4 regions of the Phyllobacterium sp. K27 genome follow, and region 1 is predicted to be linked to each of the others. Evidence: riboswitches for the same ligand, from Rfam matches in the RefSeq annotation. Region 1 holds a riboswitch; each other region holds the start of a gene.
What was found. A riboswitch is a leader RNA that binds a small molecule or an ion and turns the genes downstream of it on or off. The one in region 1 is predicted to bind cobalamin.
Positions count from the first base shown of each region.

Region 2: it holds a riboswitch for cobalamin, as region 1 does, so the genes downstream of both, bluB (5,6-dimethylbenzimidazole synthase) here and nrdH (glutaredoxin-like protein NrdH) in region 1, are expected to answer to the same signal.
Region 3: it holds a riboswitch for cobalamin, as region 1 does, so the genes downstream of both, ACYJL1_RS06650 (aromatic ring-hydroxylating oxygenase subunit alpha) here and nrdH (glutaredoxin-like protein NrdH) in region 1, are expected to answer to the same signal.
Region 4: it holds a riboswitch for cobalamin, as region 1 does, so the genes downstream of both, ACYJL1_RS03990 (hypothetical protein) here and nrdH (glutaredoxin-like protein NrdH) in region 1, are expected to answer to the same signal.

Region 1 is NZ_JBTWND010000004.1:791,547-793,745, reverse strand. Features, by position in the region: gene nrdE (class 1b ribonucleoside-diphosphate reductase subunit alpha) at 1-506, opposite strand, end outside; gene nrdI (class Ib ribonucleoside-diphosphate reductase assembly flavoprotein NrdI) at 476-889, opposite strand; gene nrdH (glutaredoxin-like protein NrdH) at 905-1,126, opposite strand; cobalamin riboswitch at 1,379-1,602, opposite strand; gene ACYJL1_RS25260 (MFS transporter) at 1,712-2,199, opposite strand, start outside.
Region 2 is NZ_CM139240.1:1,620,263-1,622,461, forward strand. Features, by position in the region: gene ettA (energy-dependent translational throttle protein EttA) at 1-30, shown strand, start outside; gene ACYJL1_RS07835 (MOSC domain-containing protein) at 128-736, shown strand; cobalamin riboswitch at 764-956, shown strand; gene bluB (5,6-dimethylbenzimidazole synthase) at 1,003-1,746, shown strand; gene ACYJL1_RS07845 (DUF2293 domain-containing protein) at 1,679-1,996, opposite strand; gene ACYJL1_RS07850 (ArsR/SmtB family transcription factor) at 2,124-2,199, shown strand, end outside.
Region 3 is NZ_CM139240.1:1,374,140-1,376,338, reverse strand. Features, by position in the region: gene ACYJL1_RS06650 (aromatic ring-hydroxylating oxygenase subunit alpha) at 1-871, opposite strand, end outside; cobalamin riboswitch at 983-1,180, opposite strand; gene ACYJL1_RS06645 (L-fuconate dehydratase) at 1,374-2,199, opposite strand, start outside.
Region 4 is NZ_CM139240.1:816,249-818,447, forward strand. Features, by position in the region: gene ACYJL1_RS03985 (glutamine synthetase beta-grasp domain-containing protein) at 1-653, shown strand, start outside; cobalamin riboswitch at 801-1,023, shown strand; gene ACYJL1_RS03990 (hypothetical protein) at 1,127-1,390, shown strand; gene cobF (precorrin-6A synthase (deacetylating)) at 1,399-2,160, shown strand.

The DNA of each region.
Region 1 (2,199 bases):
TTGAGAAAAGTGGGGGTTGCGGGCTGGAACCGCCCGGAAATGATCTCGTCAACCATGTCCCGCGCCAGAGCCTCATTGCCTTGTGCCAATGTCAGCGCCACCATGCAGATGCGGTCTTCGTAGCGCTCAAGATAGCGTTTTCCATCGAAGGTCTTCAGCGTGTAGCTGGTGTAATATTTGAAAGCGCCAAGAAATGTTGGAAACCTGAACTTCTTCCCATAGGCGTAGTCGAACAGGTCGCGCACGAAATTGAAGGAATATTGGTCAAGCACCTCGCGCTCATAATAACCCTCAGTCACCAGATAATCGAGCTTCTCGCGCAAATTATGAAAGAACACCGTATTCTGGTTCACATGCTGCAGAAAATACTGCTTGGCCGCCATACGATCCTGATCGAGCTGGATGTAGCCCTCCTCATCATAGAGGTTCAGCATCGCGTTAAGCGCGTGGTAATCCAGTACTGGTTCGTTGGTTTTCACTGGTCGTTCGAGCGTGAGCGTGTCCAAAATCGTTCCAATCCATCTTTGACATTTGCGACATCCTGCTCCGTGCCGATCAGCTCGAACCTGTAAAGGTAAGGTACCCGGCATTTGGCGGAGATGATGTCGCCAGCGATCCCGAAGGTCGCTCCGAAGTTACTGTTACCCGCAGAAATGACGCCGCGGAGGTTTGAACGGTTTTCCGCCTCGTTGAGAAAGCGGATCACCTGTTTTGGAACGGCACCCTTGCCGCCATCGCCGCTATATGTCGGCACAATCAGAACATAGGGCTTGTCCACCCTCAATTCTTCGCGGGAGCTGATTGGTATCCGCTTTGAGACAAAGCCGAGCTTGCAGACGAAACGGTGGGTATTTTCCGATTTGCTGGAAAAATAAACGATCCCACCCATAACACCCGGTCCGTGTCAGCTCAGTGCGCTGATCATATCCGGACGGAAGCCGGCCCAATGCTGTTCGCCGGCAATCACGACAGGAACCTGGCGGTATCCGAGGCTTTGAACCAGGTCAAAAGCAACCGGATCGCTCGATACATCGATAACGTCATACTCCATGCCTTGGCGATCCAAAGCGCGTGTCGTTGCGGTACATTGAACACAAGCGGGCTTGCTATAAACGATAATGCTCATGATTTTCCTCACAGGATCTTGGCCGCGGAAACAAGCACCGGCACGCCTGTTACTGCCAATTTGGATGGTTTGATAAAGTTGGGGTGAGCGTCCAGACACCGGACAGATTCCGGCACAACAGGCGAATTCAATACACTGGAAAGGCCACACATATACTTCACCTATCGCTCGCTATGGAGGGGTTAGGGGAAGCGGCACGCTCGGACAGCATTGCCCGACATCATGTTCGCGACCTTGCCGGCACCCCGCCGGTGGACTCGTTCGCTCAAGGCAGGTCTCCTGGCTCGCAGATCGCCGCACTTATTCTCGCCTTCCCGTTGCCTTTGGCCACAGTGGCATTATCGAACACGTGCTAGCTGCTTACAGTTGCGGGGGCAGCTTCGGCTTTGCAGCGCTTCAACAGGCACCACTCACCGTATTCCCGTCTTAGCTTCCCATTCTCACGAATCGGAAGAACCTTGAACACTATATATAGTAGTGGCTGTTAAAAATCCGTCAACAGCTAGACTAACTCAAACTGAAACTATGCACACCCGCCCAACAAATCTCGCAGTATCACGAATAATGAAATGAGTGAGGGAGGAGCTAGACGTCCTGATTGTCAGCCCGACGGTTTAGGCTAAGTGCGATAAGCGTGCAGACAGCACCGGAGAGCAGATAGCCGCCAGCGGCTATCAGGCCGAAATGACTGGATAGTAGCAGGGCCACCAAGGGAGCAAAACCCGCGCCGAACAGCCATGCCATATCGCTTGTCAATGCCGAGCCGGTATAGCGGAACTTCTTCGAGAACCGCGAGGCAACCGAACCGGATGACTGTCCGAAGGATAGGCCAAGCAGTATAAACCCAAGGATCATAAAAATCAGTTCGCCAACGTCACCACCATCAAGCAATTGCGGAGCGAACCCACTGAACACGGCAATGGCGATGGCGGTACCGCCAAGCAGATTTCGGCGTCCTACGCGGTCGGCAATTGTACCCGATGCAAAGACGGCAACGACGCCGACAGCCGCACCAAACGCCTCAATCAAGAGGAACCGGGCCGGGCCCTGGTCCGTGAACAGGAAAACCCATG
Region 2 (2,199 bases), on a different replicon from region 1:
CGTCCAAGCTACAAGCCTCTGACCCGGTGATTGCAAGGGGGAGTCGAAAGGCTCCCCTTATTTTGGCTGACGCTATCGTCAGCCACAGCTGCCGATTCTAACCAGTGTTTTTTCTTGGAGCAAAACAATGACCGATCTGTTTGGCAAGCAAGACCAAATAGTTCCGTCTCGCAAAATCAGCGGGCGTGTAAACGGGCTCTTTGAAGCGCTGGGGCATGATTTTGTTACAACTTCGACAAGTTCGCTGGAACTAACTTTTGACGGTATTGTAGGTGATTTTCATGCCGGTCAGACACGTCGCTCCGGCGGACGCGAGCCTTGGTATCCGCGTGGCACCGAGATGCGCAATGAACGTCAGCTGTCCATTCTGAGTACTGATGAACTTGAGCAGATTGCAGCGGGTATGGGCCTGCCTGAGCTTAAAGCCGAATGGGTTGGCGGGAATATGGTGATAGCCGGTATCCCGTCTCTATCAATGTTGCCACCCAGATCGCTCATGTTTTTCGAGGGTGGTGTCACGTTGAAAGTTGATGGACAGAATGCGCCCTGTAAAATCGCAGGTCGCGCAATTGCAGCGAATGCCGGTACACCTGACGAGACCACCACCGCACTGGATTTTGTGCGGGTGTCCAAGCGCTCGCGGGGTCTTGTCGCCTGGGTTGAAAAGCCGGGCATCATACATGTCGGTGAAAAAGTTGACATTCGTATTCCCGAACAGTGGATTTACAGGCCCTGAGACTTGCGCGAGAAGTTTTTTCATGGCGAATAGGAAAACAGGTCCGGTGCCAGCAATTCAGACGATTGCGGAGAATCGGGAAGCCGGTGAAAATCCGGCACGTGCCCAACGCTGTAAAGGGGATGACCGCGCATTATGCCACTGTAATTGAAGAGTTGCAGGAAGGCGCACGGTTCAGTTGAACCTCAGTCAGAAGACCGGCCGGACCTTATAGCCCAAGCTGCGCGGACGGCAGTAAAGGTCTCAAGCGTTGTTAGGAGCAAACAATGCACGAAATTTTTGATGGTCCGGTTCCTGCCGCCGATTTTACTGACGATGAGCGTGCTGCGGTTTACAAAGCCATTTATAACCGACGAGACGTCCGCGATCAGTTTTTGCCAGAACCGATAGCTGATGATGTTTTGTTGCGCCTGCTTGATGCGGCCCATCATGCACCGTCGGTCGGCTTTATGCAGCCTTGGAATTTCATCACTATCCGAGATATGGCCCGCAAGAAGGAAGTGCACCGGGCCTTTAGCAAAGCCAATGAAGAAGCCACTGCTTTGTTTCAGGATGAACGCCAAGCGCTCTACGCCTCTCTCAAACTTGAGGGCATCCTTAGGGCGCCGATTAATTTATGCATCACCTGTGACCGGACACGTGGCGGCAAGGTCGTGCTCGGTCGTACCCACAACCGGCAGATGGATGTTTACAGTACCGTATGTGCGGTTCAAAACCTGTGGCTTGCTGCCCGTGCTGAAGGCATTGGAGTCGGCTGGGTGAGCATCTATCACGACAGCGATATGCGCCAAATATTAGGCATTCCGGATCATGTCGAGATCATCGCCTATCTGTGCCTGGGTTATGTCAGCGAGCTTTTCAATGCGCCAGAGTTGGAAAAAAAAGGCTGGCGTAAAAGAATCCAACTGCAGGATCTTATTTTTGAAGAAGGTTGGGGTCGGCTTAGCTCGAATCTTCCTCATCCGGATCCAGAAGACGTGTCGCCCGCCATTCCGTCAGTTTGCGATTGATCGCCTCAAGCACGAAGAAACGTGCCGACTCCTTGTCGTATCCCTCGTTACGAAGCGCATCATAATCCGTATGTTGATGCCGCACATGAGCAACCGCCGCTAACCATACGGCAATCGGGGGCGGCAGAGTTTTCATGTGTGGCGCGCCTGCGGCTGCGCGTATTGGTTCTGAATCTGAGTAAGGAACGGCGGGCAAAAGCAAGGTCAACGCCTTGTTGATTGAACGCTGACGGTTCGTTCCTGCGCTCATGATGTCCCCCTGATTTGATTCTACTACCTATTTCAGACGCGGCAGAAATTGTCGTCAATGGCAAAAAAGCCTTGCCAAAGCTCTCGTCATGACATAAACATATCTTTATATCTTTTGAGGATTGGTTATGGACCGGCACAATCTTAATCTCGACCTGATGGTTGATACATTGAAAGCGGCAGCTGAGCCTAGCCGCCTTCGTA
Region 3 (2,199 bases), on a different replicon from region 1:
GCCGCGTGCTCACATCGTCGCTGAGCTGCCGCGCCACAGCGCGCTTGCCCGAAAGGGTGTAGCTTTCAGATTCGTGGAGCAGCGGCACGCGTGTCGCACGGTACTGGCCATTTTCATCGATACGGAACACGCTTGGAAGACCCGCCGCTTCGCACTTGTCCCAATGCGCAACAATCTCCGGGTCATCCTTCGAGCCTTGTATGCCGGCTACGCTTGGTGCTTCCGGAAATGTCTTGCAGAGTTCCGGGTGATTGGCGGCACAGTGGTAACATTCGCGGTTGTTTTCCCAGACCAGCTTCCAATTGCCCTTTTCAACAATCGAACTTTGGAAAGCGACTTTGGTTTCGCCAAGACGGTGCGGTGCAAGATAAGGGTCGATCAAAGCGCGCGTCGCAGCAAAATCGGGCGCGATTGGCGCAAGGCAAATGAAAATATATCCGCCAATGCTTTCGCAATGCACTGTCTTCAGGCTGTGCTGGCTGGCGTCGAAATCATCGCCCATCTGGCGCGCGAATAAAAGCCTGCCGTCCAGCTCATAAGTCCACTGGTGATAGGGGCAAACGAGCTTCGCCGAGGTGCCCCGTTCAGAAGCGCAAACACGCGAACCGCGGTGGCGGCAGGAATTGTGAAAGGCACGGACTTTCTTTTCGCGATCCCGTACGATAACCACTGGGTAGTCGCCGATCTGCACCGTGAAATAATTACCCGGCCGCGCCACTTCGCAATCGTGACCGATGAACAGCCAGTCGCGATAGAAGATATTTTCCATATCCAACCGGAAATACTCCGGATCATTGTAAAAGGCCTGCTCGAGGCCATAGCCCGGTTTCCGGTGTTTCAGGTTCCGGAGCAGTTCACTATGTGCGTCCATGTCGTGTCCTCGCCATCTCATTTGCGAAAGAACTGACTGGTGGTGACGGAGAAGACCGTCCGTATGGTTGCCCATACAAAACAATGCTCCTTGATCGCCCACCGCGATCAGTCGATGTTATCGCTTGCGGCTGGTTTCCGGGCTCTGGAGTTGCCTTGCAGGCTTCACGGCGCCTTCCCGGAACAATGCTCCAGTGGCTATTTTGCCGCGTTTCACTCCACTACCGTTGCGGGGGCAGCGCCGGGATTAAACCGGCTTCCCAATTCTCCACCTTCCCTAGAAAGCGGCACCTCAAGTAGCCTGATAAAAGCACTCGGATGATAAAAAGAATAGGTGCGGAAACGACATCGCATTTACACAAGACGACACGGCTGAAAAAATAGAAAATGTCTTTATCTGACACGTCCGAATGGAGCTTGCTTTTGACAGACAGCCCTCTCCTACATCAGAAATGAACCACCGCCTGAAATGGCGATGATTCATTTTCTGAATTGAGGGATACTTAAAGACTATGATGCAGATATTGCTTGATTGATTCCGGCCTCATCTCAATTGAAAAACCCGGCAGTGAGGGCGGCATATAGGCCGCATTCTGGATGTTGCAGGGATCTATGAAATGCTCATGCAGATGGTCGACATATTCAATAACCCTGCCCTCTTTGGTGCCGGAAACGGCAATATAGTCGATCATCGATAGATGCTGCACATATTCGCATAGACCCACGCCGCCCGCATGCGGCCAGACGGGCAGCTCGTACTTTGCCGCAATGAGCAGGACTGCCAGGACTTCGTTCAACCCGCCCATGCGGCAACTGTCGATCTGCACAACGTCAATTGCGCCTTCAGCGATGAACTGCTTGAACATGATGCGGTTCTGGCACATCTCGCCCGTTGCAACCTTGACCGGATGGATCGCCTGACGAATTTTGCGATGCCCCGCAACATCGTCCGGGCTCGTTGGCTCTTCAATGAAGAATGGTTTGACGAAGGCCAGTTTGTTTACCCAGTCAATTGCTTCATTGACTTCCCACACCTGATTGGCGTCGATCATAAGAATGCGATCCGGACCAATCACTTCGCGCGCAATCGTGAGGCGTCGGATATCGTCTTCGAGATCGCGGCCGACCTTCATCTTGATATGGTTGAAGCCTGCATCCACCGCTTCCTGACAAAGACGCCGCAGCTTTTCATCGGAATAGCCGAGCCAGCCTGCGGAAGTCGTATAGCAGGGGTACCCCTCAGCTTTCAGCGTCTCGACACGCTCTTTCTTGCCCACTTCTGCCTTGCGCAGAATTTCAAGCGCCTCGTCACGCGTCAATACGTCCGTA
Region 4 (2,199 bases), on a different replicon from region 1:
CTCCGCAGGGCCCATATTATACAGGCGTCGGCTACAGCAATGTTGGCGATATTGCCCGCAAGATCGTCGAAGAACATCTCGATATCTGCCTGAATGCCGGCATCAACCATGAAGGCATCAATGCCGAAGTGGCCAAGGGCCAGTGGGAATTCCAGGTTTTTGGCAAGGGCTCCAAGAAGGCCGCCGATGAAGTCTGGATTGCGCGTTACCTCCTGCAGCGCCTGACAGAAAAATACGGCATCGATATCGAATATCATTGCAAGCCGCTCGGCGATACTGATTGGAACGGTTCGGGCATGCATGCCAACTTCTCCACCACCTATATGCGTGAAGTCGGCGGCAAGGATTACTTCGAAAAGGTCATGGCTGCATTTGAGCAAAATTGCGCTGCTCACATCGCTGTCTATGGACCGGACAACCACATGCGCCTCACCGGCAAGCATGAAACCCAGTCAATCCATCAGTTCAGCTATGGCATTGCTGATCGCGGTGCATCGATCCGTGTTCCGCACAGCTTTGTAAACAATGGCTACCGCGGCTATCTGGAAGATCGTCGTCCGAATTCGCAGGGCGATCCATACCAGATCGCTTCGCAAATCCTGCGGACAATTTCTGAAGTGCCGGAAGATGCGGAAGAAGTTCTGGCCGCTTGATCTGGTTTGAATGATTTGAAATGGCGCAGGCATCAGCTTGCGCCATTTTCTATTTGGCGGTGCAGATCGTGGTCTATCCGATCGGTTGGCCCGTCTATTTCCCCGGTTAATTTTGGTCTGCCTGTTGACCTCGATAGGTGTGCTGCGCTCTTATGAGAACGTTCCGGTTCTCCCGTGCCGCAAGGCCGGGAGCTAAGAGGGAAGCCGGTGAAATGATTTTCACCAATGCCGGCGCTGCCCCCGCAACTGTAAACAGCGAGTTGCTGTCGCCTGAACCTGTTCAGGCAAAAGGTCACTGGGATTTCCCGGGAAGGCCAGACAGCAATACTGACCTGTGAGCCAGGAGACCTGCCGAAACATGATGAACGTCCACGGGCGGGGTGTCCCGGTGTGTCGCTTGCAATGGTTTGCCGCAGGCTGACTATCTGCAATCTTCGCCCTTGCCCCTTGCCCCCTAACAATCGGGGTTAAGCATGTCACTCGGCGCCAACACAAATCAATGCAGCAATCCGCAAGCCGTCAATGCGTCAAGCGCACCGGAAGACGTGTTTCTTGCGTGGTTGCTTTCCCGGCCTCGCGGCGCAGATCTTATCGCCGCTGCGTCGAACGAAATCATCAGGCTTGAAGCCTGTGCCGGCAAACATGCGGGCGCGAAACGTCTCCACGCGCTGTTCTGTGGCTTGATCGAAGAAATGCAGGGATTGCAGCCTTCGCAAGTTTCGCGTGTGTCCCAGTGAAGCGCAAAGTGCTGATCATCGGAATTGGCGCTGGCAATCCTGACTATGTGACCATACAGGCCGTCAATGCGCTCAATCAGGTGGATGTGTTCTTCATTCCCGATAAGGGAGCCGAGAAAGAGCAGCTATCCCGCATTCGCCGGGAAATCTGCGAGCGGTTCATTACCGATCCTGATTATCGGATGGTGGATTTTGAAACACCGATACGTCAGAAACCTTCCTCCACATACCGTGCGAGCGTGACAGATTGGCATGACAAGGTGGAGGCGACCTATGAGCATCTGCTGATGGAGGAGCTTGGCGATGATGAATGCGGTGCTTTCCTCGTCTGGGGCGATCCATCGCTTTATGACAGCACGATCCGCATTCTCGACCGGCTGAACGCCAAGGGAAGCTTTGAGCTGGACTATGATGTCATTCCAGGAATTACCAGCATTCAGGCGCTGACGGCGAGACATAAGATCGTGCTCAATCGCATCGGCGAGTCGATCACGATTACCACCGGGCGCAAGCTTGCGGAGGGTTTTCCGAACAATTCGGAAAGCGTGATCGTGATGCTCGACGGCGAGGGCGCCTTCAAAGCCGTCGAAGAGGATGTCGATATTTATTGGGGTGCCTACATAGGCACTGAGGACGAGATACTCATGTCCGGCAAGCTGCGCGAAGTGGTTGACGATATTGAGCGGCTGCGGAATGTGGCACGCGCGCAAAAAGGCTGGATCATGGATACGTATTTGCTGAAGAAGCCATATGACGAGGTTGAAGAATAGCCGCAATTATAACCCGAAGCGGTTGCCTCATGCCTTCAA